Regions from separate parts of the Rahnella sp. Larv3_ips genome, predicted to be linked through region 3. Evidence: predicted binding sites of a transcription regulator. Region 3 holds the regulator's gene; each other region holds the start of a gene.
What was found. Region 3 encodes PhoB, which activates phosphate uptake and scavenging genes when phosphate is short. Its sites were predicted from a motif close to CTGTCATAAAACTGNCNNAT; they were not measured.

Region 1: the regulator PhoB is predicted to act here: its motif matches at 7,019-7,038, upstream of ED901_RS02715 (heavy metal response regulator transcription factor).
Region 2: the regulator PhoB is predicted to act here: its motif matches at 4,526-4,545, upstream of glpT (glycerol-3-phosphate transporter).

Annotation. Positions count from the first base shown of each region.
Region 1 is NZ_MJIB01000004.1:43,374-53,982, forward strand. Features, by position in the region: gene dps (DNA starvation/stationary phase protection protein Dps) at 1-105, opposite strand, end outside; gene ED901_RS02675 (anti-sigma factor domain-containing protein) at 518-1,195, opposite strand; gene ED901_RS02680 (RNA polymerase sigma factor) at 1,192-1,773, opposite strand; gene ED901_RS02685 (fasciclin domain-containing protein) at 1,928-2,491, opposite strand; gene rhtA (threonine/homoserine exporter RhtA) at 2,680-3,588, opposite strand; gene ompX (outer membrane protein OmpX) at 4,075-4,608, shown strand; gene ED901_RS02700 (molybdopterin-dependent oxidoreductase) at 4,721-5,485, opposite strand; gene ED901_RS02705 (cytochrome b/b6 domain-containing protein) at 5,478-6,101, opposite strand; gene ED901_RS02710 (hypothetical protein) at 6,290-6,913, opposite strand; gene ED901_RS02715 (heavy metal response regulator transcription factor) at 7,126-7,800, shown strand; gene ED901_RS02720 (heavy metal sensor histidine kinase) at 7,793-9,229, shown strand; gene eptB (kdo(2)-lipid A phosphoethanolamine 7''-transferase) at 9,463-10,609, shown strand, end outside.
Region 2 is NZ_MJIB01000013.1:70,604-81,212, forward strand. Features, by position in the region: gene ED901_RS16205 (substrate-binding domain-containing protein) at 1-487, shown strand, start outside; gene ED901_RS16210 (phosphomannomutase CpsG) at 542-1,906, shown strand; gene ED901_RS16215 (ABC transporter ATP-binding protein) at 1,948-3,024, shown strand; gene glpT (glycerol-3-phosphate transporter) at 3,074-4,426, opposite strand; gene ED901_RS16225 (DcrB family lipoprotein) at 4,643-5,200, opposite strand; gene ED901_RS16230 (7-cyano-7-deazaguanine/7-aminomethyl-7-deazaguanine transporter) at 5,350-6,021, opposite strand; gene tusA (sulfurtransferase TusA) at 6,256-6,501, shown strand; gene ED901_RS16240 (zinc/cadmium/mercury/lead-transporting ATPase) at 6,523-8,865, opposite strand; gene ED901_RS16245 (lysoplasmalogenase) at 8,981-9,607, opposite strand; gene ED901_RS16250 (DUF1145 family protein) at 9,815-10,093, opposite strand; gene rsmD (16S rRNA (guanine(966)-N(2))-methyltransferase) at 10,095-10,609, opposite strand, start outside.
Region 3 is NZ_MJIB01000005.1:683,362-693,970, forward strand. Features, by position in the region: gene ggt (gamma-glutamyltransferase) at 1-1,172, shown strand, start outside; gene proY (proline-specific permease ProY) at 1,243-2,661, opposite strand; gene brnQ (branched-chain amino acid transport system II carrier protein) at 2,811-4,130, opposite strand; gene ED901_RS12085 (cobalamin-independent methionine synthase II family protein) at 4,573-5,676, opposite strand; gene phoR (phosphate regulon sensor histidine kinase PhoR) at 5,942-7,261, opposite strand; gene phoB (phosphate response regulator transcription factor PhoB) at 7,283-7,972, opposite strand; gene sbcD (exonuclease subunit SbcD) at 8,189-9,427, shown strand; gene sbcC (exonuclease subunit SbcC) at 9,424-10,609, shown strand, end outside.

The DNA of each region.
Region 1 (10,609 bases), on a different contig from region 3:
GCGGTTCAGCACTTTGATGGTGCTCAGTTTAACGTTTTCATCTAAATCGTTGCGTGTATAGATAAGTTCAGAAGATTTCGTTTTGACCAGTTTAGCGGTACTCATATTTATATCTCCTTGTTAGATTTACTTATTAGTTAATGCATATATCTCGTAACTGGATCCAGTATAGCAATAAATTTCAGTTTTGCAGGAAAGTCGTTCCTATCGTTCCGATAGCGTGTGCCATATATTGCCTGCCAGACGATGTTTATTAATTTATCATGTTGATTTTTAAGGTGGATAGGAATGTTCCTGAATTCACGTAAATAGTGGGTCAACCGGGATGTTGAATTATTCCTGAATGTAACATGACATGTTATGTCTATATTTATGACAGCAAAAACAGAGAATGATAAATATTCTCGCCTGAGAATGATTGCCAATTTAACACTATTTTTTGCTGAAAATAATCAACGGGGGAAATATTTCCCGCCGTTGATTATTAAGAGGTTTCACTGCCTGCTGAATACCGGTTTCACAGCGTCAGCGCACCGCTGTACAGCACGGCACCGGTCGGTTGCCCGGTAGGAGAGCCGCCGCGTGGTTCAACACTGATCGCCAGCGTGTAACCCGGATCCGGCATTTTTGCCGCCAGCGCCAGCTGAGTGGGTTGCCGGGTATTGAGTAAGCCCAGCGAACGCGGTTTGCCGCCCGGCGGGATGGCCCAGAGTTCCAGGCTGCGGTCATCCGCCACGCGCTGCGCATTGAGCGGGGTCAGCATCAGGCTGCGCGTGCTGGCATCCGCGCTCACCACCCATTGCCCGCCGGGAGCGCCTTCACTGCTGGCGAGGATCGCCACCGGCATAGGCACGCCCGGTTGTACCAGCAGACGCGGGATCAGCAGCAGTGCCGCCAGCCCGGCGGCCAGTGCCCAGCCAAGATAACCGCGCAGCGGCGTTTTGGCGGGGGCCGCACGATTTGCAGGTTGCAGCGCGAGGTTATGTTGAATGCGCTTCCACACCGAAGCGGGTGGGATCACCGGGATGATCTGGTTATCCAGTTGTGTGAAGGCTTCCTGCCAGCGCGCCACTTCGGCCGCCAGCTCAGGGTCTTCCTGCATTTTTTGCTCGAATTGAATTTTTGCTGCGCCGCGCAACGTGCCGAGCGCATATTCAGCGGCGAGGGCAGCATGATAATGGCTTCTGCTTTTCATAGTCCCACGCAGCTCTTTAAGTGATCCAGGGCGCGACGGATCCAGCTTTTTATCGTCCCCAGAGGTTGTTGTAGATGAGATGAAACCTCGCCGTGAGACAGACCCTGATAATAGGCAAGGATCAGGCTTTGTCGTTGTTCGGCGGGAAGGTGCGCCAGACAGTTCGCCAGCACTTTGGCATCGCTGTCTTGTTGCAATCTTTGCAGGGGTTCATCACTTTCTTCGACGTAACGGTCCGCCACGCTGTCGTCCAGTTCGTCTGTCTGGTTATCGCTGCCGCGCATCCAGTCGATGGCGCGGTTGCGGACAATGTGAGTGAGCCAGGTCATCGGGGAACTGAGGGCGGGGTTATAAGACGCCGCCCGGTTCCACGCGGTGATGTAGCTGTCGTGCAAAACTTCCTCTGCCCAGGCGTGTCGCCGCAACATGCGTAATGCCACGGCAAAAAGTCTCGGGGAAGTCAGACGGTAGAGTTGCTCGAATGCCTGACGGTCGCCACTGGCCATGGCGCTCATCAGTTCACGCTGAACTTCCAGCGCTTTCTCTGGTGTCGTATTTTTCAATAAAGGGTCATGCATTCGCCCATCCTGACTTTCTGAGATACTGTTTCATAAGGAAATCCAGCTCTCAGTATAGTCCCCAAAATAATTCGTGTTGCAGTGCCTGGGCAGAAGCTGATCACAGCCTTCAGCGAACGCCTCTGCAACGCGAAGTATGAAGGGGCAGCCGGTATTATTTAGGCATCAGTACGGTATCGACCACGTCGATTACACCGTTTTTCTGTTGAACGTCATAGGTACTGATATTGGCGATATTCCCTTTGCCGTCTTTCAGCTGAATATTGTGCGGGCCGTTGTTGAGGATCCACAGTGGCTGGCCGTTAACGGTTTTCAGTTCCGCGGTGCCGTTCCCTTTTTTCAGCAGTTTTTCCAGATCTTTCATTTCATATTTACCGGCCACCACGTGGTAGGTGAGGATGCTGGTGAGTGTGGCTTTGTTTTCAGGTTTCACCAGATTCTCGACGGTGCCCGCCGGCAATTTAGCAAACGCGGCATTGGTCGGGGCAAACACGGTGAACGGACCTTTACCCTGCAACGTGTCCACCAGACCGGCAGCTTTCACGGCGGCAACCAGCGTGGTGTGGTCTTTGGAGTTCAGGGCATTCTCTACGATATTTTTGGACGGATACATTTCAGCGCCACCCACCATGGTGGTGTTTTGAGACATCATTGCAGCCATTGACGCGGTGCTCAGCAGCAGCGAAGCACAGATAGCGGTACGGATTAATGTTTTCATGATGTAGTCCTTCGTAAGTTGAGTAGGTAAGGTCTTGCCTCACATCTATACATACGAACGACACCCCGCTTTTGGATGCAGGAAAAGATGAAAAAAAGTGAAATAAACCAACGTTATTTTCAACACATTGATTATCAATAAAAAAACCACGCGCATTGGCGTGGTTTTTTATTGGAATAACGCAGAGATTATTTCCCCGACGGATTATTTCCGGGCACTTCCACCGTTTCGATTTTGATTTTACGCTGGATCGTCAGCGTTGAACCGGCAGAAGCCGCGATAATTGCCGCCAGCCCCAGCCACTGTGACGCCGTCAGGAACTCGCCCAGGAAGATAATTCCGGAAAGCGCGGCCATGGCCGGTTCCATACTCATCAGCGTGCCGAAGGTTTTGGCGGGCAGCTTGGTCAGCGCCATCATTTCCAGCGAATAAGGGATGGCAGAGGTGAGCAGGGCGATCAGCAAGCCGAGCGGCAAGATTTCCCAGCTGAATATAGAGGTGTGCGCCTGCGCGATGCCAATCGGGAAGAAGATCAGGGCGGCGATAACCGAGCCCATCGCGGCAGTCCCTGGCCCGTAGCTACTGCCTGCACGCTGCCCGGCAAGAATATAGACCGCCCAGCAGGCACCGGCGATCAGCGCAAAGCACGCTCCCTTGAGATCAACGCCACCGGCACTTTGTCCGAGCGGCAGCAAAAACAGTAATCCGGTCACGGCCAGCGCCACCCAGACAAAATCCACCGGGCGGCGGGAAGAGAACATCGCCACCGCCAGCGGCCCGGTGAACTCGAGCGCAACGGCAATCCCGAGCGGCACGGTGCGCAGCGCCAGATAGAAGCTGTAGTTCATACAACCCAGCGCAAGCCCGTACATCAGCAGTGCGCGAAAATTACCGCCGCGCATTTTAAAGCGCCACGGTCGGAAATAGATCAGCAGCAGAATGGAACCCAGCCCGAGACGCAGCGCCGTTACGCCCTGCGGGCCGACGACCGGGAACAGCGTTTTCGCCAGTGACGCGCCACCCTGTAAGGAAAGCATGGCGATGAGCAGCAGCAGGATGGCGACCAGAGGTGAGGCTTTCTTAGGTAATGCCGGCACCGGCGGGCTGTTGTTGTGTTCTTCTGCGGGCACGGCGGCCTGCATTTTTTTTCCTGACTGTGTCATCCATAGCGCCTTAGGAGGTGATCCGTTTTAACGATTATCTTGAGATTTATAGTTTTGAAAAGAAAGGTAAAGCACCGTCAGTGTAGAGGGAAATGGGGCAAGAAAAAATCAGTGAAAAAAGTTTTTTTCGGCAGCGGATTTTCCGAAAAAAATTTTAAAAAGCCGAAAATGTTGCGAAAAAATGTCGATTTTTCGTCCAAAACTTTAGGAATTATCTGCTAATCTTAAAAAGTTCAATAAGTTTTTCTTATAGTTTTAGTGACGAAAATCACAGTAAAATTAATAAGATATAGCGTGTTGGAAACTTTATGTTACACGATAGAGTGCTTTGGACATCTATATTCAGGCAGAGTTTCACGCTGGTTTTTGTTATATTTTCAAACGTGAAGGTTACTTTGGTTTCCCATTTTGAGGTGGTTTATGAAAAAAATTGCATGTCTTTCCGCATTAGCTTGCGTAGTAGCACTGGGCGTTTCAACAAGCGCATTCGCTGACACCAGCACCGTAACCGCTGGTTACGCTCAGGGTGATATGCAAGGCGTTGCTAACAAAGCAAACGGCTTCAACTTGAAATACCGTTGGGAACAAGATAACAACCCACTGGGCGTTATCGGTTCTTTCACCTACATTGAAGACGACAGCACTCCGTCTTCTGGTGACTACCGTAAAGCACAATACTACGGTCTGACTGCGGGTCCTGCTTACCGTCTGGCTGACTGGGTTTCCATCTACGGTGTTGTAGGTGTGGGCTACGGTAAATTCCAGCAGAACGACAACGCAGCATCTACTGCAAACCGTCAGAAATTTGACAACAGCGACTACGGCGTATCTTACGGCGCTGGTCTGCAGTTCAACCCAATCCAGAACGTTGCTCTGGACGTTTCTTACGAACAGTCCCGTATCCGCAGTGTTGATGTTGGCACCTGGATCGCTGGCGTAGGTTACAGCTTCTAATTCTTCGCCGCAGCGTAACGCTTTGACGTTACCCTCCCGCGAAAACAAAAACCGCTCATTGAGCGGTTTTTTTATCCCTTTTTTCCAGCCGGGATGGGGCGTTTATTAATACTTAAATCCCGCTAAACCAGTTATACCCCTGATCTTCCCAGTATCCGCCCGGATATTCATTGGTGACGAAAATCGCGCCGATGTGTTTGGCATTTTTAAAGCCCAGTTTGGTCGGCATGCGCAGGCGTAACGGGTAACCGAAATCCGGCGGCAGCGGTTTACCGCCAAAATCCAGAGCGAGAATGGTCTGCGGATGCAGCGCCGTCGCCATATCAATGCTGGAATAATAGCGGTCATCGCATTTAAACCCGACATATTTGGCGGTGAGATCCGCCCCGATATGTTGCAGGAAGGTTTTCAGCGGCACGCCTTTCCACTGGCCGATGGCGCTCCAGCCTTCAATGCAAATCAGACGGGTGATCTGGCTTTCCTGCGGCAGGCGCTGCAATTGTTCCAGCGTCCACGGCGCTTTTTTCTGCACCAGCCCGGAGACTTCCAGCCGGTAATTGGGGATGTCTATCTCCGGAACGTTGTATTCCGGATAAAAAGCATTGAAGCGGAACGGCGTGGTTATCTGATCTTCGCGGTAGGTTTGCGCCAGTTTCTGACCGCTGAATAGCCAGCCCTGAACCCGATCGTTCCAGCGCGACATCGCCCACAGCACTTTGTCGACCTGATCGCCGTCCTGCAAATTACAGCCGGTCAGCATCGATACCGCGCCCAGCGTCAGGCCGGAACGCAGCAACAGACGGCGCTGAATATTCACCAGCTGTTTGCGCTGGTCGGGCTCAACAATGATTTTTGGCCGGTCTGATTTATCACTCATCCGTGTTCTCCTGCGTACTGATTTTTTTGCCACCGGTGATCATGGCAACGAACGTTTTCGGCACCAGCAACACCATCACCACGTGAACCACCACGAACAGCATCACGCCGCTCATGGCAAAGAAATGGACATAACGGGCGATATCAAAACCGCCAAACAGCCACACCAGGCCGCTGAACTGAACCGGTTTCCAGATAGATAACCCTGAGAGCACCAGCAGCAGGCCGAGCAGCAGCACGCCGACGTACATCAGCTTTTGCACCGCGTTGTACTGGCCGGGTTTGTGCGGCAGCCTGAACGTCACGGCACGGACCGTATCCCGCCAGACAGAGCGTGGGCTGAACGGGAAAAAGTCATGCCTGAAATGGCCGCTGAACAGCCCCCACAGCACATAAAACAGGGCGTTGGCCGCCATCAGCCACATCACCGCCAGATGCCAGGCAATGTTGCCACCCAGCCAGCCGCCGAGGGTGGTGCTTTGCGGAAAGGTAAAAGAAAAAATCGGGTCGGCGTTATAAATTCCCCAGCCGCTCATCACCATGCCGATCATCGCGAAAAGATTAATCCAGTGGCACAGGCGAACCGGCCAGGGATGAATACGCTTTTTTTTCGGCAAAGAGGGCGGCGTGGAGGCACTTTGTGCAGAGGAGGTACGCAGCGGGGAGGGTTGAGATTTCACGGATAAACTCCTGCGTAATGAGAAACTGCGCAACGTGAATGAGGGAGGATTCACCCTGCGCAGTTCTTCAGGAACCACTGCTTGCGGCTGACAGACACGGCCCGCCGGAGCAGCGTGCTAAAGGGTTACATCGGCGGTGCGACGCCATCTTTACCGGCGGCGATACCACGGGCAACCAGTGCGCCTTTATCGTCTTTCATCGCAAACAGCACGATTTTTGTCCCAGGTTTCAGCAGGCTGCGGTCGCCTGGCGCCAGCAGAACCACCGGCACATCGTCAGGCACTACAACCGTTTTTTCTGCGTCATGATATTTCACGGTCAGCGTGCGGCCATTGGTGTTCACCAGTTTGCCGACGGTACCGTTGGTCATGGTATTGATTTTGCCATCGGCGGATTCAAACGGGTTGAACCCTTCGCCGCTGCCGCGCAGGCTTGGCGCGAAGACGTGCACTTCCAGCGCTTTCAGGGTGCCGTTGGCCTGTGGAACGGCCGCGGTACCGATGAAGCTGTCCGCTTTGATGTCACTGATCTGGCCTTTCGTCACCGCGTTGATTTTGGTCTGATCGGTCAGTTTAACGTCCAGCTTATCGCCCTGACGGGTGGTGATCTGCATGGAGGAATCATTAACGGATTCAATGGTTCCGCGCGTAGGTTTGATGACGTTGTCCGCAGCAAAGGCAGATGTCATGCCGCTGCACATCAGCAATGAACCGAGTAACAGACCGGCCAGACGTGTTGGTGTGTTCATGTTTAACTCTCCAGTTTCTTACGTATTTTCATTCAGGTAGAGGTATCACTGCACGAGGCAGTGAGGAATGACTTCATTAAGAGTGGACGATAAACCGGGATTGGCAGATGACAAGTTGATGACAAAATTGTCATCAAAGGTGTCTGACGAAACTGATAAACTTCCCAGGAATCATTCTTTGGGTGAATGGTCATGCGGCGCTGAGGGCCTGAATGCGGATACTGGTGATAGAAGATGATGTCAGCACAGGCGATTACCTGAAAAAAGGGCTGACCGAAGCGGGTTACAGCGTGGATCTGGCGCGTAACGGCGCAGACGGGCTGTTTCTGGCGCTCGAGGACGGTTACGACGCGGTGATCCTTGACGTCATGCTGCCGGGGCTTGATGGCTGGCAGGTGATGGAAGTGCTGCGTAAAAAAAGCGACGTGCCGGTGCTGTTCCTGACCGCACGCGACGAAGTGCAGGATCGCATTCACGGTCTGGAGTTGGGCGCAGACGATTACCTCATCAAACCTTTCTCCTTCACCGAACTGGTGCTGCGTATTCGCACGCTGCTGCGCCGTCCCGCCGCCCGTGAGCCGGATATCTACAGCGTCGCCGATCTCAATCTCGATCTGCTTCGCCGCCGCGTCACCCGTCAGGATCAGATCATCGCGCTGACCAACAAAGAATTTATGCTGCTGCATTTGCTGATGCGCCGCGAAGGCGAAGTGCTGTCGCGCACCATGATCGCTTCTCAGGTGTGGGATATGAATTTTGACAGCGACACCAACGTGGTGGATGTGGCCATCAAACGCCTGCGCGCCAAAATCGACCGCGCCTTTGAGGTCAAACTGATCCATACCGTGCGCGGCATCGGCTATGTCTGCGAAGTGCGCCATGACTGAATTTGCTGCGAAATCAACACCACAACGCGCGATGTCCCTGACGCTGCGGGCCACGCTGCTGTTTGCGCTGTTAGCCTCTCTGGTGGTGAGCGCCGTCGGGGTGTACCTCTATTACTCGCTGGAAAAAGAGCTGGTGCGCCGCGCCGATTATCAGGTCAGCGGGCGCGTGCAGTATTTTCGTCATTTGCTGGCGAGCGAATTTCCGCTGTCACAGCTCAGCCACAACCCCGGCCTGTTCGAAAATATGCTCGGCAACGAGCGCGATATTCTGACCTTCCGCCTCAGCGGGCAGCCCGCGCTGATTAACGTCAATCCCTCGCGTTTACAGTTACCGGTAGTGGCACCGGTGCCGGACGGCCAGCCGTTAACCCTTGGCACCGTGCACAGCCTCTCTGCGCCCGACGGCACGCCGGTGCGCTTCGCCCGTGCCGCCGTCAGAATGCAGGATGGCAGCACGGTGGAGATCACCGCGGCGCACTTCATGACCGGCGAAGCGCGGATGCTGTCAACGTTCCGCTGGCAGATAACCGGCGCAGTGCTGTTTGCCTATTTTCTGATTGCCGCGCTGGGCTATGGCGTCATCCGCCGGGGGCTGCGCCCGCTGCGGCATATGGCGCAGGAGGCAACGAAAATTCATCCGGCCAGTTTATCCACCCGTCTGAGCAGTGAAAATGCGCCGCAGGAATTGCAGCAGTTGATCTTTTCCTTTAACGACATGCTGGAGAGGCTGGCGGAAGGTTATCAGCGCCTGACGCAGTTCTCCGCCGATCTGGCGCATGAGATCCGCACGCCGGTGGGCGCGCTGATGGGGCATTGTCAGGTGGCGCTGTATCAGCCGCGCAGCACCGAGGAATATGAAACGCTGCTGGCGAACAACATGGAAGAGCTGGAGCGTATTTCACGCATGGTGGAAAACATTCTGTTCCTGGCGCGCGCCACCGATGCGCGTTCGGTGTTGACCCTCACCAGTATTGATGTGTCGGCGGAAATGACCCGTATTCAGGAGTATTTCGAAGGACTGGCGGAAGAGCGCGAGATGACGTTGCACAGCGCAGGCGAGGGGATTGTTTACGCCGATGCCATTTTGTTCCAGCGTGCGCTCAGTAATCTGGTCGCCAATGCCGTGCGCTATGCGCATCAGGGAACGGCAATCTGCGTGCGCGCTGAGTCTCATGGGAAAGGCATGGATATCCATGTGATAAGCCAGGGTGACCCGATCCCGCCTGAAAAACTCGGCAAACTGTTTGACCGTTTCTATCGCGCCGATGCCTCGCGCAGCGAAGGCGGCAGCTCCAGCGGGCTGGGTTTGTCCATCGTGCAGGCCATTATGGCGCTGCATCAGGGCAGCGTCCGGGTGGTGAGTTCCGCGCAGGGGGAAACCCGCTTCACGCTCACTTTCCCGCGCGAAGAGCACAAGCTTTCTCAGTAGTTTCTCAATAAACGTAAGAAACGGGCAGCGGGTGTAAGAAAATTATCAGCATTATCTCACTGAAAGATAAAGGTTTCGTTAATCCTGTTACATTATCACATTGGAAGAAACGAATGAATTTGAACGAAAATACGCGGCCCGGAGTCTGAATAGTCCTAAGGAGTGTTTTCAATCCTCCGGTACGAGCGGTCAACATGACGTAAACAGACTCACCAAAGAGCCATTTATTACCAATGCAAAAATTACGATTACTTTCGCAACAGAGCATTTTTCTGTTCATTGCGCTTTATCTTGGGATCCTGCTTAACCTTCCGATTTTCTTCCGACGTTACTCCCAGTTGCACTATGACAATGCGTTGTCGATCGCCGTTGAAATGCTGGCCGCCTTTGCGCTGGTCTATTTCCTGTGTGTGCTGCTGTCGTTTACCGGGAAAACGGTCTTTCGCATTCTGATGAGCGTGGTGGTGATCTCCTCCGCCGCAGCCAGCTACTACATGATCCTGTTCAACGTCGATATCGGTTACGGTATTTTGGCGGCGGCACTGGCGTCAGACTCCATTGATTTATCGAAAGAATCCATCGGTACCCATTTCATCGCCTGGACGGTGCTGGTCAGCCTGATCCCGGTACTGCTGTTGTGGCTGAGCACCATGCCCGGCGCGGCATTCAGAGAAACCACCCTGAAAAAACTGGCAGTGAAAATCGTTCTGCTGGTCGTCTCCGGTTTGCTCTGTTACCTGCCGCTGCAAATGATGGGCAAAGTGCAGGATCGTCATGATCTGGTGAATAACCGCATGATGGCAAGCTACGGTGGCGTGGTGGCGGGCACTTATTCGCCGTCCAACTGGCTTTCAGCGCTGGGGCTGTATGTCTACAGCAGCTACAGCCAGGCGGAAGACACCAAAAACCTGTTCGATCCGGCCAAACACTTCACCTATAACGAACCGGCAGATGCCAAAGACATGTACGTGGTGTTTGTGATTGGTGAAAGTGCACGTCGCGATCACATGGGCCTGTATGGCTACGATCGTGATAACACGCCGAATCTCGATAAAGAGAAGAATCTTGTGGCCTTGCAGGGCTATTCCTGCGACACCGCCACCAAGCTTTCCCTGCGCTGTATGTTTGTGCGCGAGGGCGGGGCGTCTGAAGCGCCGCAGCGTACGCTCAAGGAAGCTAACGTGTTCTCCGTGCTGAAAAGCAAAGGCTGGAGCTCGGAGTTGTATTCCATGCAAAGTGAAGCCTGGTTCTACAACAAAACCCGCGCCGACGATTATTCCCTGCGTGAAAACATTGCTTCTGAGAAGCGCAACGCCGGTAAGCCGGTCGATGACATGTTGCTGATCGATGAAATGAAAGATTCGCTGAATAACCATCCGA
Region 2 (10,609 bases), on a different contig from region 3:
ATTTGGGATTATTTCTTTCCCTTCATTGCAGGGTCGTAAGGGCGTTAATCCCTTAAGTGAAGAGATAACCGGGGATAATGATGTCATGATCACCCGGGTGAAATCCTGTGTGGATAAGTTTCTGAGCCGGAATATTAATCTGGATAAATGTTTTCTTTGTGAAACCACCCACCATGAAGAATCTGGAGAAATGGCCGCGGAAACATTGCTAAAAAGTAACCCGAAGATAACGGCATTAATTTGCCTGTCAGATCGTTTTGCGCTGGGCGCAATCACGTATTGTCGTAAAGCCGGGTTACGTATTCCGCAAGACATCGCTATTACCGGTTTCGATAATATTCCCCGGTCAGATAATGAGATTGCGCTTACTACCGTGGCGCAGGATCCGGTTAAAAAAGGAGAGATTGCCGCCACTCTGTTGCTGGAGGGAAAGAAAAACATTCACCACGATCTCGAATTTACGTTAATTATACGTGGCTCTACCTGATATACGGCGGGGCCATAAAGACGAAAGTAATTATGTCTGTTTTCAGGATGAAATATGGCCTTATTAACGTGTTTTACCGCTTACGATATACGCGGCATTCTTGGCACCGAACTTAACGAGGATATTGCTTACCGCATCGGTTGCGCCTTTGCCCATTTTTATCACCCTGAACGGGTGGTGCTCGGCCATGATATTCGCCTGACCTCACCGTCTCTCAAACTGGCCGTCGCGTGCGGGCTGCGCGATCAGGGTGTCGGCGTGATCGATATCGGTATGACCGGCAGTGAAGAGGTTTATTTTGCCACCCGCTATTTTCGGGCGGATGGCGGCATCCAGATCACGGCCAGTCATAATCCGGCCAATTATAACGGCATGAAACTGGTTGGCCGGGATGCCAGGCCGGTCAGCAGCGATAACGGTTTGCATGAGATTCAGGCTCTGGCCGAAAATCATCATTTCTCTGTCACAGCGCAGGCCGGTTTTTATCAGCAATGTTCAAACCGCAGCGCGTATCTTGATCACCTGCTCAGTTATTTAACGTTGCCTTTTGGGCGCCCCCTGCGTGTGGTGGTGAATGCCGGCAACGGCGCAGCTGGCCCGACGCTGGATGCGCTGGAGCAGGCCTTCCAGGCGCGCAACATCCCGCTGACCCTGATTAAAATTCACCATGAGCCGGACGGCGCCTTCCCCCACGGTATCCCGAATCCTATGCTGCCTGAAAACCGCCATGCCACTCAGGCTGCCATACGCCTGCATCAGGCGGATATCGGTATTGCGTGGGATGGCGATTTTGATCGCTGCTTCATTTTTGATGAGCAGGGGGACTACGTTGAAGCCTATTACATCGTCGGCATGCTGGCGGCGCAGTTTCTGCAACACTCGCCCGGCGAGAAGATCATTCACGATCCCCGCCTGATCTGGAATACCCGCGACATTGTCGCCGCCCGTCAGGGCATCGCGGTGGAAACAAAAACCGGCCATGCCTTTATGAAGGAAAGAATGCGCAGCGAAAACGCCATCTACGGCGGCGAGATGAGCGCGCACCACTATTTCCGCGATTTTGGCTATTGCGACAGCGGAATGATCCCCGCCTTGCTGATGTTGCAACATCTCAGCAAATCCGGCCAGAAAATGTCCGGTCTGATTGCCGCCCGTAAAGCGCTTTTCCCGGTATCCGGCGAGATAAATCTCACCGTCAGCCAGCCCGCAGAAGCCATCCGCCGTGTGCGTGAGCATTATGCCAGCCAGGCCGTGACGGTCAGCGTCGTTGACGGGCTGAGTATGGAATTCGAACGGTGGCGGTTTAATTTGCGCGCTTCCAATACGGAACCGCTTTTACGCCTCAATGTTGAAACCCGTCACTCCACGGCGTTACTTGCCGAAAGTACCCGGGCACTGCTGGCGCTGGCAGGGGAGTAATTCCTCGTATCGCGCTCCCTTTGGTTTGAAAGGACAACGTTATGTCAGGCTTAACGCTCAAAAATATCAAAAAGTATTATGACAAAATCACCGTCATTGCCGATTTGTCGCTGGAGATCCGTTCCGGTGAATTTCTGGTGCTGGTCGGCCCCTCAGGCTGCGGGAAATCGACGTTGCTGCGCCTGATTGCCGGGCTGGATCAGCTCAGCGCCGGCACTGTCTGCATCGGGGAAACCGACGTCACCGGGTTGCCCGCCGGAAAACGCGGACTGTCGATGGTATTTCAGTCCTACGCACTCTATCCGCACATGACCGTCAGGCAGAATCTGGCTTTTGGCCTGAAGAATATCCGCACGCCGCCGGAAGAAATCGTGCGACGCATTCAGGAGGCTGCGCAGATTTTACGTCTCGACGAGATGCTTGATCGCTTACCGCAGCATCTTTCCGGGGGACAACGTCAGCGCGTGGCGATTGGCCGCTCTATTGTCCAGCAGCCGAAAGTGTTTTTGTTTGATGAGCCGCTGTCGAATCTTGACGCCGCGCTGCGCGTACAGATGCGACAGGAAATCAGTCAGCTGCATAGCCGCCTGAAAAATACCATGATTTACGTGACCCACGATCAGGTCGAGGCGATGACGCTGGCGGACAGAATTGTGGTGCTTAATCAGGGCAATATTGAGCAAATCGGCACGCCGGTTGAGCTTTATAACCATCCCGCCAGCCTTTTCGTTGCCGGTTTTATTGGCACGCCGAAAATCAATGTGATCCCGGCGCAGGTCGTTGGACGCCAGCTTTGGGTTAACGGGCAGCCGCTGTTTGCGCTGGGGGATAAATTCCCGGCGGCGCAGGACGGACAGACGGTGTCGCTCGCCATCCGCCCCGAGCTGTTACGCCTGGAGGAAGCGACGGATCATGCGTTTGACGTTGTGGTCGATTTTACGGAACTTCAGGGGGATTCGACGCTGGTGTACGCAACATTTGGTGAGCACGCCCTGAAGATGAAATCGTCGAAACAGCTTTCGTTTCCCCGCCATACCGCCCTCAGGTTCGGGTTTAATGCCGCCAGTGTTTTGCTGTTTGATGCACAGGGAAAGCGGATCCCGCAGGCTATGGCGTAGGAAAACAAAAGGCACCCAGGGGTGCCTTTTGGCTGCCGGTGATCCTCAATCAGGCACTTTTAGCCAGCTGCGCTTTGTGTTTGTTTTCACTGAGCATGGTCAGAACCAGCAGCAGCACGGCCAGCACACAACCGGCGATCATCACGATAAAACCGCCGTCCCAGCCGAAATAATCCACGGTGTAACCGACAATCGCACTGGCGGCGACTGAGCCGCCAAGATAACCAAACAGACCGGTGAAACCTGCCGCGGTGCCCGCTGCTTTTTTCGGTGCCAGCTCCAGCGCGTGTAAACCAATCAGCATCACCGGGCCATAAATCAGGAAGCCGATGGTGATCATGCAGGCCATATCAATGCCCGGATTGCCGACCGGGTTCAGCCAGTACACGACGGTGGCGATGGTCACCAGCACCATAAAGAACACGCCGGTCGCGCCGCGATTCCCCTTGAAGACTTTGTCCGACATCCAGCCGCACAGCAGCGTCCCCGGGATCCCCGCATATTCATACAGGAAGTATGCCCACGAGGATTTATCCAGCGCGAAATGCTTCACTTCTTTCAGGTAAGTCGGTGACCAGTCGAGGATGCCGTAGCGCAGCAGGTAAACAAATACGTTTGCCAGCGCGATATACCACAGCAGTTTGTTCGGCAAAATGTACTGCATGAAAATCTGTTTCGCGGTCAGTTCCTGCTCGGCGGATTCTTTCACGTAGTCCGGCGGATAGTCGTTTTTGTACTCTTCAATCGGCGGCAAACCGCAGGACTGCGGGGTATCGCGCATGGTCATGAAGGCAAATACGGCCAGCAGGATCGCGCCGAAAGCAGGCATGTACAGCGCTGCGTGCCAGTCGTTAAACCACGCCATCCCGAGCAGGAACAGCAGGGGAGGAATACCGCCGCCGACGTTATGTGCGCAGTTCCATACCGATACCACGCCGCCGCGTTCTTTCTGTGACCACCAGTGAACCATGGTGCGTCCGCACGGCGGCCAGCCCATTCCCTGGAACCAGCCACACAGGAACAGCAAAACAAACATGATGGCAATGCTTGAGGTCGCCCACGGCACGAAGCCCATAAACAGCATCACTGCCGCAGCCAGAATCAAACCGGCGGGCAGAAACACGCGCGGATTCGAGCGGTCTGATACCGACCCCATAATGAATTTTGAGATGCCGTACGCAATAGAAATACCGGATAACGCAAAACCGAGATCGCCACGGGAGAAGCCCTCATCGATAAGGTACGGCATGGCCAGTGCGAAGTTTTTGCGCACCAGATAATAGGCGGCGTAACCGAAGAAAATCCCCATGAAAATCTGCCAGCGGAGACGGCGATAAAGCGGGTCGACGTGGTTTTCATCCACGGGAGCTTTGTGTGGTGCGGGTTTGAAAATACTGAGCATACATGCCTCCGATGGCATAAATCAGGTCTGACTCGTCATGAGCAAGTGTGTTCTAAAACGAACATCATGTTAGCGGTTTGCGCGCAAACGAACTGTGAGTTATGACAGAATTGTTACATTTTTATTACGGAGGAGCGTGCGGAGAAGCAAAGTGGCTGAAGGAGATAAAAAAAAGCGGAGCCTGAGCTCCGCCTGAGGGTGTCACTGACCCTGAATTTACTGCACTTTCAGCGTATTGATAATGGCTTCTGCATCAGCCTGCGCCTGCTGCTGATTGTCGGCTGGCAGGGTAATTTGCAGCGTCAGCAAATGGCTGTCCACTTTACCCAGCACGATAGAAGAATAGGCTTTCTGACCGGCCGAGGTGATGACGCTGTCGTACTGCTGCATGGTCTGTCCGTTAACCTGAATCGATTTGTTGGTCACGACCTGCAAGTTGGTATCACGGGCTTTTTGCTGATCCTGCAAACGGGCAGTCAGCACTTCCAGCGATTCGGTGGTGTTATCGCCGAGGATCACAATCACCGCTTTCTGACCGGTGCTGTCAGCATATACGTGCATGTTGTTTGCCTGCGTGCCCAGCTTACCGCTCTGGTCGCTCATTCCCTGCGGCAGGGAGAAAGTCACTTTCCCATCCAGCAGGCTGACTGGCGCGGTTGTCGCGGCGGCGGCGGCGGCTTTATTGGCATCCGGTGCATCAGTGGACTTCCCGTCACACGCAGCCAGACCGGCGATCAGTACTGCCATTCCCATCATTTTAGCGAAGTTACGCATCGGGCTTCCTTAAGTGACCTGTTTATCAGGCTGAGATGTTGATTTAACGGCCTTATGGCAACCTATTCACGCCACAAATGCAAGTCAGATTATGGCGCGATTTTTGTTTTTAGCGAGGTGAGCGGGGGGCCATTTTCCCCCGCAGATTTTCAGTGCGCGCGCAGAGCCGGGTGGTTGTGATTTCCCTGTGCGGACAAACGTTTGAGCAGCATGTTCAGCAGCATGCCGTACATCGGCAGGAAGAACACCAGACAGATCAGCACTTTGAACGTGTAATCCACCATCGCGATTTCCACCCAATGCTGAGCCATAAACGCATCGCTGCTTTTGTAGAAGGCGATAAAGAAAAACGACAGCGTGTCGCTGATGTTGCCGAGGAACATCGAGGCGACTGGCGCTATCCACCAGCGGCGGTTCTGGCGCAGGCGGTTAAACACGTGAACGTCGAGAATTTGCCCCAGCACATACGCCATAAAACTGGCGGTGGCGATGCGCGCGACCATGATATTCAGGCTGCTGAGCGCTTGTGCACCCTGCCATTGCGCTTCGAAGAACAGCGCGGAAATCACGTAGGAGATCGCCAGTGCCGGCACCATCACCGACAGAATAATGCGTCGCGCCAGCGGAGCACCAAAAATACGGACGGTCAGATCGGTGGCCAGAAAAATAAACGGAAAGGTGAACGCGCCCCAGGTGGTGTGGAAACCAAAAATGGAGACGGGCAACTGAACCAGATAGTTACTGGAGGTGATGATGGCGATGTGGAATAGCGAAAGCCATATCAGCGCGGAAAACCGCTGCTGAGCAGTAAAAGAGTACATAGATGTGACCTTTTTAGTGAATTGGGGTGAGGGAACCCAAGAATATTGTGACTTTTCGCGCCGATAATTCGGTGCGGCGCGCATAGTACCTGTTTGCGCACCGTTTGCGCAACAGATCCAACGGTTAATTTTAGCGCAATGAGCCGCGTGAGTTGCACCAGAAATTCTGCGGGTTAAACTGTTGGCCTTTGCCAGACAACCGCGCATTCCTGCACCCAGATGTTGAGAAACGAAATGAACGATCCCTTTATCAACCCGGACCATCAGCTTGATGCGCTGGGCCTGCGTTGCCCGGAACCCGTAATGATGGTTCGCAAAGCGGTACGTACCATGAAAGACGGGGAAACCCTGCTGATCGTCGCCGATGATCCGGCAACCACCCGCGATATTCCGGGTTTCTGCCGCTTTATGGAGCACAGGTTGCTGGCGTCCGATACCGAAAACCTGCCGTACCGCTATCTGCTGTGCAAAGGGCTGTAGACCGAACCCAGCCCGACATCCTTAACGTGATTTATTGCGCAACAACCGTAAAGCGTTAGCCGTGACAAGCGCCGTTGCGCCGGAATCCGCCAGCACCGCCAGCCACAATCCGGTCAGCCCCATAATGGTGGTGACCAGGAATATCGCTTTCAGCCCCAGCGCAATGGTGATGTTCTGACGGATATTGGCCCGTGTGGCGCGTGACAGGCTGATCATCTGTGCCAGCCCGCTCAGACGGTTGTGCGTCAGCGCGGCATCGGCGGTTTCCAGTGCCACATCGGTGCCGCTGCCCATGGCAATACCGATAGTGGCGGCTTTCATCGCCGGCGCATCGTTAATCCCGTCACCGACCATCGCCACCGGTTTAACGGCATTCAGCGCGGTCACCGCCGAGACTTTATCCGCCGGCAGCAGGCCCGCCCGGAATTCGATGCCCAGCCGGTCAGCGATAGTTTTCGCCGCGCGCGGGTTATCGCCGGTCAGCATTACCGCAGAAACCCCGAGCGCCTGCAGATCGCGCAGCGCCTCAACAGCATCTTCCCGCAGCCGGTCCTGCATCGCCACCAGACCGATCGCCTGTGCGTCCTGCATCACCACTACCACGGTTTTACCTTCAGATTCCCAGCCTGCAATTTGCGTGGTGGCGTCCGTACTCAGCACGCCTGACGCCACACGCACAGGAGCCAGTACCTGGATCCTTCTGCCTGAGACAACGCCTTCCACACCGGAACCTGCCAGCGCACGGCGGTCCTGAGCGGTTATCGGCAACGGATTGTGTTCTCTCGCACGCGCTAAAATCGCCTGCGCCAGCGGGTGGTGGGAGCCTTCTTCCACCGCCGCCGCGAGGCTTAACACTTCGCCTTCGCTGGCGCCGTTGAGCACCTGCACATGGGTCACTTCCGGTTTACCTTCGGTCAGCGTACCGGTTTTATCCAGCGCCACGGTTTCGATCAGCGCCAGCTGCTCAAGCGCAGCGCCGCCTTTGATCAGCGCACCCTGACGCGTCGCCGCAGCCAGCCCGGAGGTGATCGCCGCCGGTGTTGAAATCACCAGCGCACAAGGGCAGCCAATCAGCAGCAACGTCAGGCCGCGATAAATCCACGTATCCCAGGAAAGCCCCATCCCCAGCGGTGGAATGATGATGACCAGCAGCGACATCAGCATAATGACCGGTGTGTAATAGCGGCTGAAGGTATCAAGGAAGCGCTCGATCGGCGCGCGTCGCTCATCGGCTTCTTCGATAAGTTGCAGAATGCGGTCAATGGCGCTGTTGCCGGGGGCGGAAGCCACTTCCAGACGGGCCAGGCGATCAACGCACAGGCTGCCCGCCGGGACTTTCTCACCGGGCTGACGTTCTACGGGCACGGACTCGCCGGTCAGGGCGCTTTCATCGAAACTGGCCGCGCTGTGCAGCACCGCATCGGCAGGCAGACGTCCGCCTGCGGCGATTTCAATCATATCGCCGGGACGCAGGCTGGCGACCGGGACGGATTCCGTTTTGCCCTCAGTCACGCGAACGGCGGTATCGGGTATCAGCGCCATCAGCGCTTTTACGCCGCTGCGCGCACGGCTGGCGGCAAATGACTCGAGGCGTTCGCCGACCATAAACAACAGCAGCACCATGGCGGCTTCGGCGGTTGCGCCAATAAACAGCGCGCCCAGTGCCGCAATGCTCATCAGGGTTTCTATGGCAAACGGCGATCCGGCGCGGGTCTGGCGAATCGCCTGACGCAGCACCGGCCACAGGCCGACCAGCGTGGTGGCGATAAACGCAATTTCACCGGCCTGAGGATTGACGCTGTCGAGTATCCAGCTCAGCAGCATCAGCGCTGAAAGCGCCAGCAGCGGCAGATATTCTTTCAGCCATGACACGTCCTGCGCGGGAGGATTCCGGGTTTTATCCAAAGATTGCAGGGTGAACCCTGCGCCGGTGACGGCTTGCAGCACGTTTTGCGAGATGTCGTGGCTGGCGTCAATCACCAGTTTTTCGGTGGCAAACAGCACTTTCGCATGGCTGACGCCTTTCAGGCCGGAAACGGCATTTTCAATTTTGCGCGCACAGGCCGGGCAGTCCATGCCTTCGACGCGCCAGCTGTATTGCTGGTTTCCGGGAAGAGGCGCGCTGGGATCATCTTCACCCGGCGAACTTTCCGTGCCGCTGTCGTCAGAACAGTGTGTGTGTTCCGCTGTTTTAGGCGTGCAGCAGCTGCCGGCAGAGGCCGCCAGCGGGGCGCTTTCACTGCAACATCCGGCAGGGGGAGTCCCCGCGGGGGAAAGGGTGCTGATTTTAGTGATATGCAACGCCGGGGTATGTTTGCCCTGGCAACCGCACTGACACATGTTCGTTCTTTTAAGGGGGATCATAGAGCCTCCGGTTTCAAACCGAGTGGAATTACACCCAGTCTAAACGTTGGAGTCAGCTCTAAGGTCAAGAAGTATTTAACTCGCGGAACCTGAACGGCTCCGCGGGTGAAGGGATTTAAAGATACAGCGACCGGACAATCAGGAAGTGTCCGCCGAAATAGCAGGCGGCGACCAGGCCGTCGGCGGCGCGGAATTTAAAGCGGTAGCGGCTGACAAGCCAGAAAATATTACCCAGCAGAAGCAGCACGGTGCCGCAGAACAGCGAGAACGCCATGTCGGTGCTGCGCGCAAAATACTGTTCGCCTGCCAGCCAGACCATCAGCAGGGTCATGGCGATGTAAGTGGTCACTGCCCATTTGAGTTCGGCCAGTCGCGTCCAGATCACCGCAAGAAGTATTGCGCCGATCACCAGCAACGCCAGCGGCAGTGGCCAGAAGAAGGTAATGGTCATCTGGCTGGCGAAACTCAGCGTATAGAGCAGATGCGACAGGAAGAACGCCCCGATGGCGTACATAAAGCGTTCTTCAGGCAGCAGCAGCAGACCGTCTGCCACCAGCGTTGCCGCCAGACCCAGCAGGATCAGATAGCTGTAAACATTCAGCGTGGGCGCCTGCCACGCCAGTAACAGCAGCAGCAACAGGGTGACAGGTTTGAAGACCCAGCGTTGCCAGCGCAGGCCGCGGTAACTGGCATCAACGAACAACCAGCCGGAGAAAAATACAGCGAGGAATGGCCAACTCATTGTTTATCCTTTTATCTTTCAGAACAGAACATAAAACCGATGCAAGGTCTGCCTTCGGGAAAACACATCCTGTTTTCCGGTACTTGCTTTCAGTGTAGGAGAGAGGGCGCACCGGCGACAATCAGAAATCCCCGTAACGGCAGGTTTGGTGACCGTGGGTTTAGGAAGGGAGCGTTTACGGCGCAGAGCACGCCGTAAAAGCAGGCATTACTTTTTGCCCGGCATCGGTGGCTGTTTTTTCTGCCATGCCATCAGTTCAAACACGCCAAACAGGAAAATACGCGTTTGCAGCCACGGGCCGATGGTGTCTTTGTCCTTGCCCTGCGTGGCTTTCAGCAGCATGACCTGCAGGCCGTGCATGAAAAACATGAACACAATCGCCACATCCAGAAAATATTTGATCGGCTTAGGGAACGGGTGGATCAGGTTAAACGCCAGAAACCCCCAGATACATAACATCAACAACCGACCAATATTGATCAACATCTTACTGCTCCTGTTCAGGTGAGCCGGTTTCAGGCGTCACATCGCGATGGTAAAGGCGATAAGCAACTTGTCCGGCGACTTTCTCCCGGTGTAACCGCCAGCTGGCGGGCACGTCCAGAGTGTCGTGCTCGGCTTCTGTTTCGACATAAATCCAGGCCTCATCGGCCAGCCACTGATTCTGCTCAAGCAGATTCAGGGTGTCTTGCAGAATGCCTTTGCGAAAAGGCGGATCGAGGAAAACCACGTCAAAGGCATTCCCGGCTTTTGCCAGCCAGTTCAATGTGTTGACGTTGAATACTTTCGCATCTTTGGCGTTTAGCAGCGCCAGGTTTTTCTCTAACTGTTGTGCAACCGGGCGTTCAAACTCGAGCAGGGTGGCGCTGGCGGCATAGCGTGACAACGCTTCCAGACCCAGTGCGCCGCTGCCTGCAAAACAGTCCAGACAATGCGCGCCCTGTAAAACCGGTGCGAGCCAGTTGAACAGCGTTTCGCGCACGCGATCGGTGGTCGGACGTA
Region 3 (10,609 bases):
GCAGCGCGTTGCAGCCCGGCGATAAACTGGTGCAAACCGACTTAGCCGACACGCTGGAAGCCATTTCGAAAAACGGCCCGGACGCTTTCTATAAAGGAAAAATCCCGCAGGCGGTCGAAGCTGCCTCTAAAAAAGGCGGCGGCATCCTGACGGCCGCAGATTTCGCCAATTATAAAGTCACCGAAGATACGCCGGTTTCATGCAGCTACCGTGGCTATAAATTCGTGTCTGCGCCACCGCCAAGCTCCGGCGGCGTCACGATGTGCGAAATCCTCAACATTGTGGAAGGCTATGATCTGAAAAGCATGGGGTTCAATTCAGCGGCGTCGATTCACGTCATGACCGAAGCCATGCGTCATGCTTATATGGATCGTAATACTTACCTCGGCGATCCGGCGTTTGTGAAAAATCCTGTCGATCGTCTGATCAGCAAAAGTTACGCCGAAGAAATCCGTAAAAAGATAGAAGCGGATAAAGCCACCCCATCGACTGCCGTTCAGCCGGGCATGGAACCTCACGAAAAACCGGAAACGACGCACTATTCCATCGTCGATAAAATGGGTAACGCCGTCTCCACCACCTACACCATCAATGGTCTATTTGGTTCTGTGGTGATCGCGCCCGGCACCGGTTTTTTCCTCAACGACGAAATGGATGATTTCACGGTAAAAGTCGGTGAGAAAAACCTCTTCGGTCTGGTCCAGGGCGTTAAAAATTCCATCGCCCCCGGTAAGCGCCCACTATCGTCGATGAGCCCGAGTCTGGTGACTAAAGACGGTAAAATCTTTATGGTTCTGGGATCGCCGGGCGGTTCACGCATCATCACCATTACGTTGCAGTCCGCGCTCAATGTCATCGACCACGGGATGGCACCGCAGGAAGCCGTGAACGCACCACGTATTCACCACCAATGGCTGCCGGACGAAGTGTATTACGAGCAGCGCGGCGTTTCTCCGGACAGCCTGAACATCCTGCAGAAGATGGGCTATAAAATGGTGGAACAGACGCCGTGGGGCGCGACGGAGTTGATTATGGTGGGGTTACCGGGCGCCGCAGGCGTCACCTCTGCCACTTCAGGTAATGACTCGGCGGTATCAGGCAAGGTTCGCGAAGGTTATCTCTATGGCGCGAATGATGTGCGGCGGCCAGCAGGCGCGGCCATCGGCTATTAACTGACAACAAAAAGCCCCCGATACCTTGAAGATATCGGGGGCTTTTTTTTACCGAAAGGTAAGTGCTTGCTTACTTGCTCAGTGACACTGCCTGCTTCTTGCGGTCATTACGCAGCTTGAAGGCATACCCTATCAGCAGGGCGGCAACCCACACCATACCGACGTAAAGCGACACGCGGGTATCCGGGAAGTAACCAATCAGGCCGATGATAAACACCAGGAAGATAATACCGAACACCGAGGTATACACGCCGCCACGCAGCGGGAACTCGAGCTCTTTAACCTGCTGCTTGCTCAGCTTGCGACGAAAACCAATCTGGGAGAACAGGATCATTATCCACACCCAGACGGTCGCAAAGGTCGCCAGAGACGCGATCACCAAAAACACATTCGAAGGCATGATGTAGTTGAGGTAAACCGCAATCAGCAACGCGGCCATCATCACCAGCACCGTGACCCACGGAGTGCCCAGACGCGACACTTTGCTGAACATTTTAGGCGCCTGCCCCTGCTTTGCCATTCCGTGCAACATACGGCCCACGCCAAACACATCGCTGTTGATAGCCGACAACGACGCAGTGATCACCACGAAGTTCAGAATACCGGCCGCCGCAGTGATCCCCATATGCTGGAATGTCAGTACAAACGGACTCCCCTGCGTACCGATCTGATTCCACGGGAAAATCGACATGATGACAAACAGAGTGCCCACGTAAAACACAAGAATACGCAGCGGAACCGAGTTAATGGCTTTCGGAATCGACTTCTTCGGATCTTCCGCTTCACCGGCCGTAATACCAATGATTTCAATGCCGCCATAAGCGAACATCACCAGCTGTAACGACAGGATAGTCCCCATGATGCCCTGGCTGAAGAATCCGCCGTGGCTCCACAAATTATGGATACCTGTTGCCTGGCCGCCATTACCGATGCCCCAGAAGATAATGCCGAAACCCGCCACAATCATGATGATAATCGTCAGCACTTTGAAGAAGGAGAACCAGAACTCCAGCTCGCCGAACACCTTCACACTGACTAAATTGATCGCGCCGATGATCAGCACGACGCTGAGCACCCACGTCCACTGCGGCACATCCGGGAACCAGACGCCCATATAAATGCCGAAGGCAGTAACGTCGGCGATCGCCACAATGAGGATTTCGAAACAGTAGGTCCAGCCAGTGATATAGCCCGCCATTGGCCCGAGGTAGTCCTGGGCATAACGTGAGAACGAACCGCTTTGCGGGTTATGCACCGACATTTCGCCGAGTGCGCGCATGATGATAAAGGCGATGATGCCGCCGACCAGATATGCCAGCAATACACTGGGCCCTGCCAGTTTGATGGCATCCGCCGATCCATAAAACAGCCCGGTTCCGATGGCTGATCCCAATGCCATAAAGCGAATATGACGCGTTGTCAGACCGCGTTTTAGCTTCGTGCCCGGCGCTTCTGGCTGCCCGGTTGGTTGTTCAGCTGATTCTTGCATGTACCTTAACCCGTCTCTGTATTTTAAAAATCACAATGCCAATTCAAAAAAAACACCTGCACCCTGCCAATGAAAAAGCCACGGAAATGGTTTCCGTGGCCTGATTGGCGAACAATTCACTCAACTACTGTGGAACTTTCACCCGATAATTATTGATGCGCCGTGACGCTGCGCGGGCCACTGATTTTGTCATAGATCCCCACCAGCACCAGCATTAATACTGACGGCGGTAACCAGGCAAGACCTTGTGCAGCCAGTGGCAGGTTCGCAGTCCAGGCAGGCATGATATCAGCAAAGGCCGAGGTTTTGATGCCATCAACAATACCGAACACCAGACTGACCAGCATGACCGGCGCCACGATGCGCGTCGTATTATTCCACCAGCGCAGGGTGAAGCTCAAGACCACCAGCGCGATACATGGCGGGTAAATGGCCGTCAGCACCGGAATTGAAATCTGAATCAGATGGCTCAGGCCGAGGTTGGACACCAGCATGGAGAACAGACCCAGAATGAACACCAGTGTTTTGTAAGACAGCGGCAGGTACTGAGCAAAGAACTCCGCACAGGCACAGGTCAGGCCAACCGCCGTCACCATACAGGCGATGAAAATCAGCGCGCCGAGGAAGAAGCTGCCGACGCCACCAAAGGTATGCGCCACATAAGCATGCAGGATCACCGCGCCGTTAGTCGCGCCAGGAACCAGTGATGCACTGTTTTCGCCAAGTTTGAACAGGCTGAGATAGACCAACACCAGACCTAAACCGGCGATCAACCCAGCCAGAATAGTGTAACGGGTCAGCAACTTAGCATCAGACACACCGCGTGAACGGGCGGCATTAACGATCACAATCCCGAACACCAGCGCTCCCAGCGTATCCATCGTCAGATACCCGTTTACGAAGCCACTTGAGAAGGGAACCGTTTGATAAGCATCGACCGCAGGCATTGTCTGGCCGGCAGGCCACAGCAGTGCGGCAACGCCCAGCGCAGCCAGTGCAACCATTTTCAACGGCGCGAGGAAATGCCCGACGGTATCGAGCAGACGGCCCGGATACAGGGAAATGCCGATCACCAGCGCAAAATAAATCACGCTATAAATCAGCAGAGGCAGCGGGCCGTCACCGGTCATCGGCGCGATCCCCACTTCAAAGGAAACGGTCGCGGTGCGTGGCGTAGCAAACAGCGGGCCCACGGCAAGATAGCAGACGGTGGCCAGCAAAATACCGGCACCACGGCCAATCGGAGAGCTCAGGGCGTCAACACCGCCCCCGACACGCGCCAAGGCAATGACGGTCATCACCGGGAGGCCGACGGCTGTGATCATAAACCCGGCAGCAGCCCACCAGACTTCAGGACCGGCCTGCAGGCCAACCATTGGCGGGAAAATAATGTTTCCGGCCCCGACGAATAAAGCGAAGGTCATGAAACCTAACGCCAGAATATCTTTATTTGTTAAACGAGTACTCATGATTGGTGTCGTGTTGCCTGTTCAAATGAATAAAGTGTCCGTTGCTGTCGTCGTGCTGCTCGGTCAGAAGGATGAATGGCGAACAAAGCCAGAGAGCACCAAAATGAAGCCGGAAGGAGCCTAAAACGCCTGATGATATGCAGATGATTACGTTGTTATGCAGGGAGTATCGAGCGACAGCGGGGGCTAAGGTAAACGTTTATAGCGCAGAAAGGCAAGCCGAGATCCAAAAAGCAGAGTCTTCAACCAGATTAATGCTTTAGAGCAGCGATTATCACTAAATACAGCCACAAACACGCAATATGATATGTATGATTTTTGAACGAAGTAAGCACAAGATATGCCCCGAAAAGGCAAAAAGTGCGTGAAATCACCACGAACGGGCAATTTCACGCACGATATCCAGCAGATTAATGAGGTCAATAAATAACCGGCGACGCCTTTACCAGACGCGCGCAGCGATATCGACGACCAGTTTTAATTTTTCCCACTGCTGCGCTTCGGTCAGGCTGTTGCCCTCTTCTGTCGAGGCGAAACCACACTGCGGGCTGAGGCAAATCTGGTTGATATCCAGATACTCAGCCGCTTCTGCAAGACGCGCTTCCACCGTTTTCGCCAGCTCCAGTTCGCCGGATTTTGTGGTGATCAATCCCAGAACCGCCTGCTGATGGCCTTTTTTGATGAAGCGCAGCGGCTCGAAACCACCGGAACGCTCGTTGTCATATTCAAGGAAGAAAGCATCGATGTTCACGCCGCCAAACAGGATCTCCGCGACCGGTTCATAGCCACCTTCTGAAATCCAGGTGGAGCGGAAGTTGCCACGACAAACATGCAGACCAATCACCAGATCGTCGGGTTTCCCGGCAATGGCTTTATTCAGCACGTCAGCGTAAGTGCGTGCTAACTCTTCCGGAGAATCCCCACGTTCGCGGATTTGCTTCTTCTGATCTTCTGAACACAGGTACGCCCAGACCGTGTCGTCGAGTTGCAGATAACGGCAACCGGCATCGTAAAACGCCCTGATGGCGTCACGGTAAACCTGTGCCAGATCGTCAAAATACGCTTTCAGGTCGGGGTAAACCTCTTTGCTGATGGCGTCACGGCCACCGCGAAAATGCATCACACTCGGACTTGGAATGGTCATTTTGGGCACCGCGCTGCCGCTGATGCTTTTCAGGAAGCGGAAATCTTCCAGCATCGGGTGTGCGCCAAAACCGAGTTTACTGACCACTTTGATGCTGCGTGCTTTCGTTTGTACGCCGTTGAACTGGATCCCCTGCACCGCGTCGTAACCTTCCACGCCGTCCAGCCCTTCGAAGAAATCGAAGTGCCACCACGCCCGGCGGAATTCGCCGTCAGTGACCACTTGCAGACCGGCTTCACGCTGCAAATCCACCACGCGACGAATTTCAGTGTCTTCCACAGCGCGCAGCTGAGCGGCATCAATCTCGCCGGCCTGAAACTGTTTACGCGCTTCTTTAATCGCCAGCGGGCGCAGAAAACTGCCGACAACGTCGGCGCGGAATGGAGGGGTTGTACGTTGCATGCATGACTCCTTTTAGGCACCCCGCGGCGTATGGCGGAATACCAATGATTTACAAAGTAAATAATTGCGTTGCGTTATATATAGACATCTGGATGTCTAAACGTCTTTGATTGGATAGTGTCATGCAGCACGCTTATCAGCAACAGAGGAATCTTCATGGGACGTGAATAAAATTCACGTTAGTGGGAAGAATGTTCATTTAGAGGAAATGTTCATTTGGAAGAGTAAGAAAGCCTGAAATCCGCAGATAACAGGCTTGAGAGGATTAAGGCTTAATGGAAGCTTGCGCACCGGCGTCTTGCGGAACAATCAACCGCGGCGCCAGCGTAAACATAAAGCGGGTGCCGACACCCACTTCGCTCATGACTTCCAGCCTGGCGTTGTGATGGCTCAGGGCATGTTTGACGATCGCTAAGCCCAGCCCGCTGCCACCGGTCTGGCGGGAGCGCGCTTTGTCTACGCGATAGAAACGTTCGGTCAGGCGCGGAAGGTGCTGAGGCGCAATACCCGGCCCGTTGTCGCTTATCTGGAACTGCGCGCCGTGCGGCGTTTGCTGCCAGTTGACTTCAATGCGGGTGCCCGCCGGGGTGTGATTGACCGCGTTGTACACCAGATTGGAAACCGCGCTGCGCAGTTGATCTTCGTTGCCAAAGACCTTCAGCTTGTCGTTTATACGGAATACGACCTCATGCTGACCGCCGCTCAGCGTCTGCACTTCACGCTCCAGCATGCCGAGCATCACCGGAATATCGACTTTCTCGTGCAAATCCATATTGGCAGAAGCTTCTATTTTCGACAGCGTCAGCAGCTGTTTTACCAGCCCGTCCATGCGTCGCGTCTGCTCCTGCATGGTATCCAGCGCTTTGGAACGAAACGGCTCTTCCAGCTTGGCGTCTTCCATCATTTCCAGATAGCCCTGCAAAACGGTCAGCGGCGTACGCAGCTCATGGCTGACGTTAGCGAAGAAGTTGCGTCGCGCGCCCTCGAGCTGACGCATCTGCGTGACATCCCGCGCCACCATCAGTAATTGCCCTTCAGAATAAGGCATCACGCGAAACTCCACGTAATGCTCATTATTCAGCTGAAGATTCAGTGCACGGCTGAAATCCCGGGCCTGGATCCAGGCGCGAAACTCCGGATAGCGCAAAAGGTTAAAGATGTGCTGCCCGTTGTCTTCCGGCCAGCGAAAGCCGAGCAGTTCCTGCGCCAGACCGTTACACCAGAAAATATTGCCCTCTTCGGTGGTCAGCACCACTGCATCAGGTAACGATTCTGCACCGCTGCGAAAACGTTTAATTAATTGCCCTAATTCGCGACGACGACGACGGTTACGCATCTGCATCTGGTTCAGCCCGTAGAAAAGCGGCTCCCAGCTCCAGCGCCCGTTTGGCGGGGTGATGCTGCGGTCAAGCCACAGCCAATGTGAGAGTTTAAGCTGGTTGTAATAGTTCCAGCCCAGCGCCGCCAGCAGCGACGCAAAGAGAAGCCAGCCAAAATGGCCGACAAAAATGCCGAGAATGATCGCTGGCAGGCAAAAGAGGAAAAATTCGCCGGCCAGCCGTTTCCATGACAAACGTTCTAACACACAGATTCTCCGCTGTGGGGATTAATAACGCGTTGAGAAACGGTATCCCGTGCCACGGACAGTCTGAATCATTCTGTCATGTCCACTGGTTTCCAGCGCTTTACGTAAACGACGAATATGCACGTCCACGGTGCGATCTTCCACATAAACGTTAGTGCCCCAGACGTTATTCAGCAACTGTTCGCGGCTGTAAACACGTTCTGAGTGGGTCATAAAGAAGTGTAATAATTTGAATTCGGTCGGCCCCATGTCGAGCGCCTGCTCGTTGGCCATCACCCGGTGAGAGGAAGGATCCAGGCTCAGCCCCTGCATGTCGATCACCTCTTCCACCGCCATCGGAGAAATGCGGCGCATTACCGCTTTGATGCGGGCAACCAGTTCTTTCGGAGAAAACGGTTTGGTGATGTAATCATCGGCACCCACTTCGAGGCCGCGCACCCGATCTTCTTCTTCACCGCGTGCGGTCAGCATCATCACCGGGATTTCGCGGGTCAGGGCTTCACGTTTAAGGTGCTTAATAAACTGAATACCGGAACCGCCCGGTAACATCCAGTCGAGCAGGATAAGCTCAGGATAAGGCTCGACCAGCTGGGCCACCGCGGAATCAAAATCTTCAGCTTCAACAGCCTGATAGCCATTTTGTTCCAGTACAAAACACACCATTTCACGAATAGGAGCTTCGTCTTCAACCACTAATATACGTCTAGCCATCGTAGGTCCTGCCAATAGGTTAGCGATCTTTTATTTGATTGCGGGCGCCATTATGCGTCAGTTTTGTGACAGATTTATGAATAGAAAGGATGGTTCATTACCCGGCAATTTAACAGCCATCTTGCTGAAATGCGTCCGATTTTCTCAGGACATCGTCCCCCGTCGGCGTTTATACTTTGCGCCATTGTTACCGCACCGCGAACCACAGGGAGTTTCATGCGCCTGATCCACACCTCAGACTGGCATCTTGGCCAGTATTTCTTTACCAAAAGCCGCGCCGCCGAGCACCAGGCCTTTCTGCGCTGGCTGACGGAACAGGTGGAAAATCATCAGGTTGATGCCGTGATCGTGGCCGGTGACATTTTCGATACCGGCTCACCGCCGAGCTATGCCCGCGAACTGTATAACCGCTTCGTGGTGGAATTACAACGCACCGGCTGTCAGCTGATTGTGCTGGCCGGTAATCATGATTCCGTCGCCACGTTAAATGAGTCCCGCGAGCTGCTTTCCTGTCTCAATACCCGGGTGATCGCCACCGTCGGCGAAGATCTGTCTGAGCAAGTGCTGGTGTTAAATCAGCGCAATGGTACGCCGGGAGCCGTACTGTGCGCGATCCCCTTTTTACGCCCGCGCGATTTAATCGCCAGTCAGGCAGGGCAATCCGGCAGCGACAAACAGCTGGCCTTACAGGAAGCCATTGCCGCGCATTATGATGCGCTGTGCCACGCTGCGCAGGCCAAACGCGACCAACTGGGTCTGCCGCTGCCGATCATCGCCACCGGCCATCTGACCACCGTTGGCGTCAGCACCTCTGATTCCGTGCGCGACATCTATATTGGGACTCTTGATGCCTTTCCGGCGCAGGCGTTCCCGCCGGTAGATTACGTCGCGCTCGGCCATATCCACCGCGCGCAGTGCGTGGCGAAAACGGAACATATCCGTTACAGCGGTTCCCCTATTCCGCTCAGTTTTGATGAGCTGAGCAAAGCCAAAAGCGTCTATCTGCTGGATTTCGACGGTGCCACGCTCAACGCCATCGACACGCTGGAGATCCCCGTTTTCCAGCCGATGCAAATCATCAAAGGCTCGCTGGCGGAGATTGAACAGCAGCTGGCGCACTTCACCGGAGGCGATGCCACAAAACCGGTCTGGCTGGATATTGAAGTGGCGACGCAGGATTATCTCAGCGACATTCAGCGCCGCATTCAGGCGCTGACCGCCGAACTGCCGGTGGAGGTCGTGTTACTGCGCCGCAGTAAAGAACAACGGATTCACAGCATCGATCAGCAGGAAAAAGAGACCCTCAGCGAGCTGAGCGTCAGCGACGTTTTTGAGCGCAGATTGTCGCTGGAAGCGGATACGGATGAACCGCGCCAGACGCGGATGCGCACGCTGTTCGCCCAGGTTGTCGAACAGGTCACCAGCGGTCAGAGCACGGAGGGCAGCGCACAATGAAAATTCTCAGCCTGCGTTTAAAAAACCTGAACTCGCTGGCAGGCGAATGGAAAATTGATTTCACCGCCGAGCCGTTCGCCAGCAACGGTTTATTCGCCATCACCGGCCCGACCGGTGCGGGGAAAACCACCCTGCTCGACGCCATCTGTCTGGCGCTGTATCACCAGACGCCACGCCTGAACGTCACGCCAAGTCAGAATGAACTGATGACCCGCCATACCGCCGAATCACTGGCCGAAGTGGAGTTTGAAGTGAAAGGCATCGGCTATCGCGCATTCTGGAGCCAGCGACGCGCGAAAAACTCACCGGACGGCAATTTACAGGCGCCAAAAGTCGAGCTGGCCTTGCTGGCCGACGGCAAAATTCTGGCGGATAAAGTGCGCGATAAACTTGATGCTATCGCCGAACTGACCGGACTGGATTTTGGCCGTTTCACCAAATCGATGATGCTGTCGCAGGGCCAGTTCGCGGCGTTTCTGAATGCCGACGCTAACGACCGCGCCGAACTGCTGGAAGAACTCACCGGTACCGAAATCTACGGTCTGCTGTCCGAACGCGTGTTTGAACAACATAAAGAGGCACGCGTCACCCTGGACGGTTTGCATCAACGCATGGCCGGTATCGAACTGCTTAGCGAAGAACAGCGCCAGGCGCTGGAAACAGAACTGACTGAGCTGAACGCACAGGAAATCAGCCTCAGCCGGCAGGCGCAGCAGCGCCAGCAGGATCTTAACTGGCTGCAACAGTGGCAGCAGGTGCAGCAAAAACTTCAGCAGTCTCAGCAGCAACTGAGCGCCGCCGAGCAGGAAAATTTGGCTGCCGCGCCGCAATTGCAGCAGCTGGCACGTAGCGAACCGGCAGAAAAACTGCGTCCGTTACTCAATGATCGCCAGCGTTGTCAGGATGAATCGCAACGTCTTGTGCAGCAACTGGCGCAGCTCACGCAGCAACAGGAACAGCAAATTGCACAAATGACGCCGCTGACTCTGGCGGTGGAACAGGCGCAAACCGCACGGCTGAAACAGGCGGAAGAACAGCGTCAGACGCAGACGCTGATTGAAGAAAAAATCCTGCCGCTGGATGGCGAAATTATCCAGTGGCGTAAATCACTGGCCGATACGCAACAGTCGGTCAGTGACGTGCAGAAACTGGTCAGTGAGCATAACGCGACGCGGGTGCAAA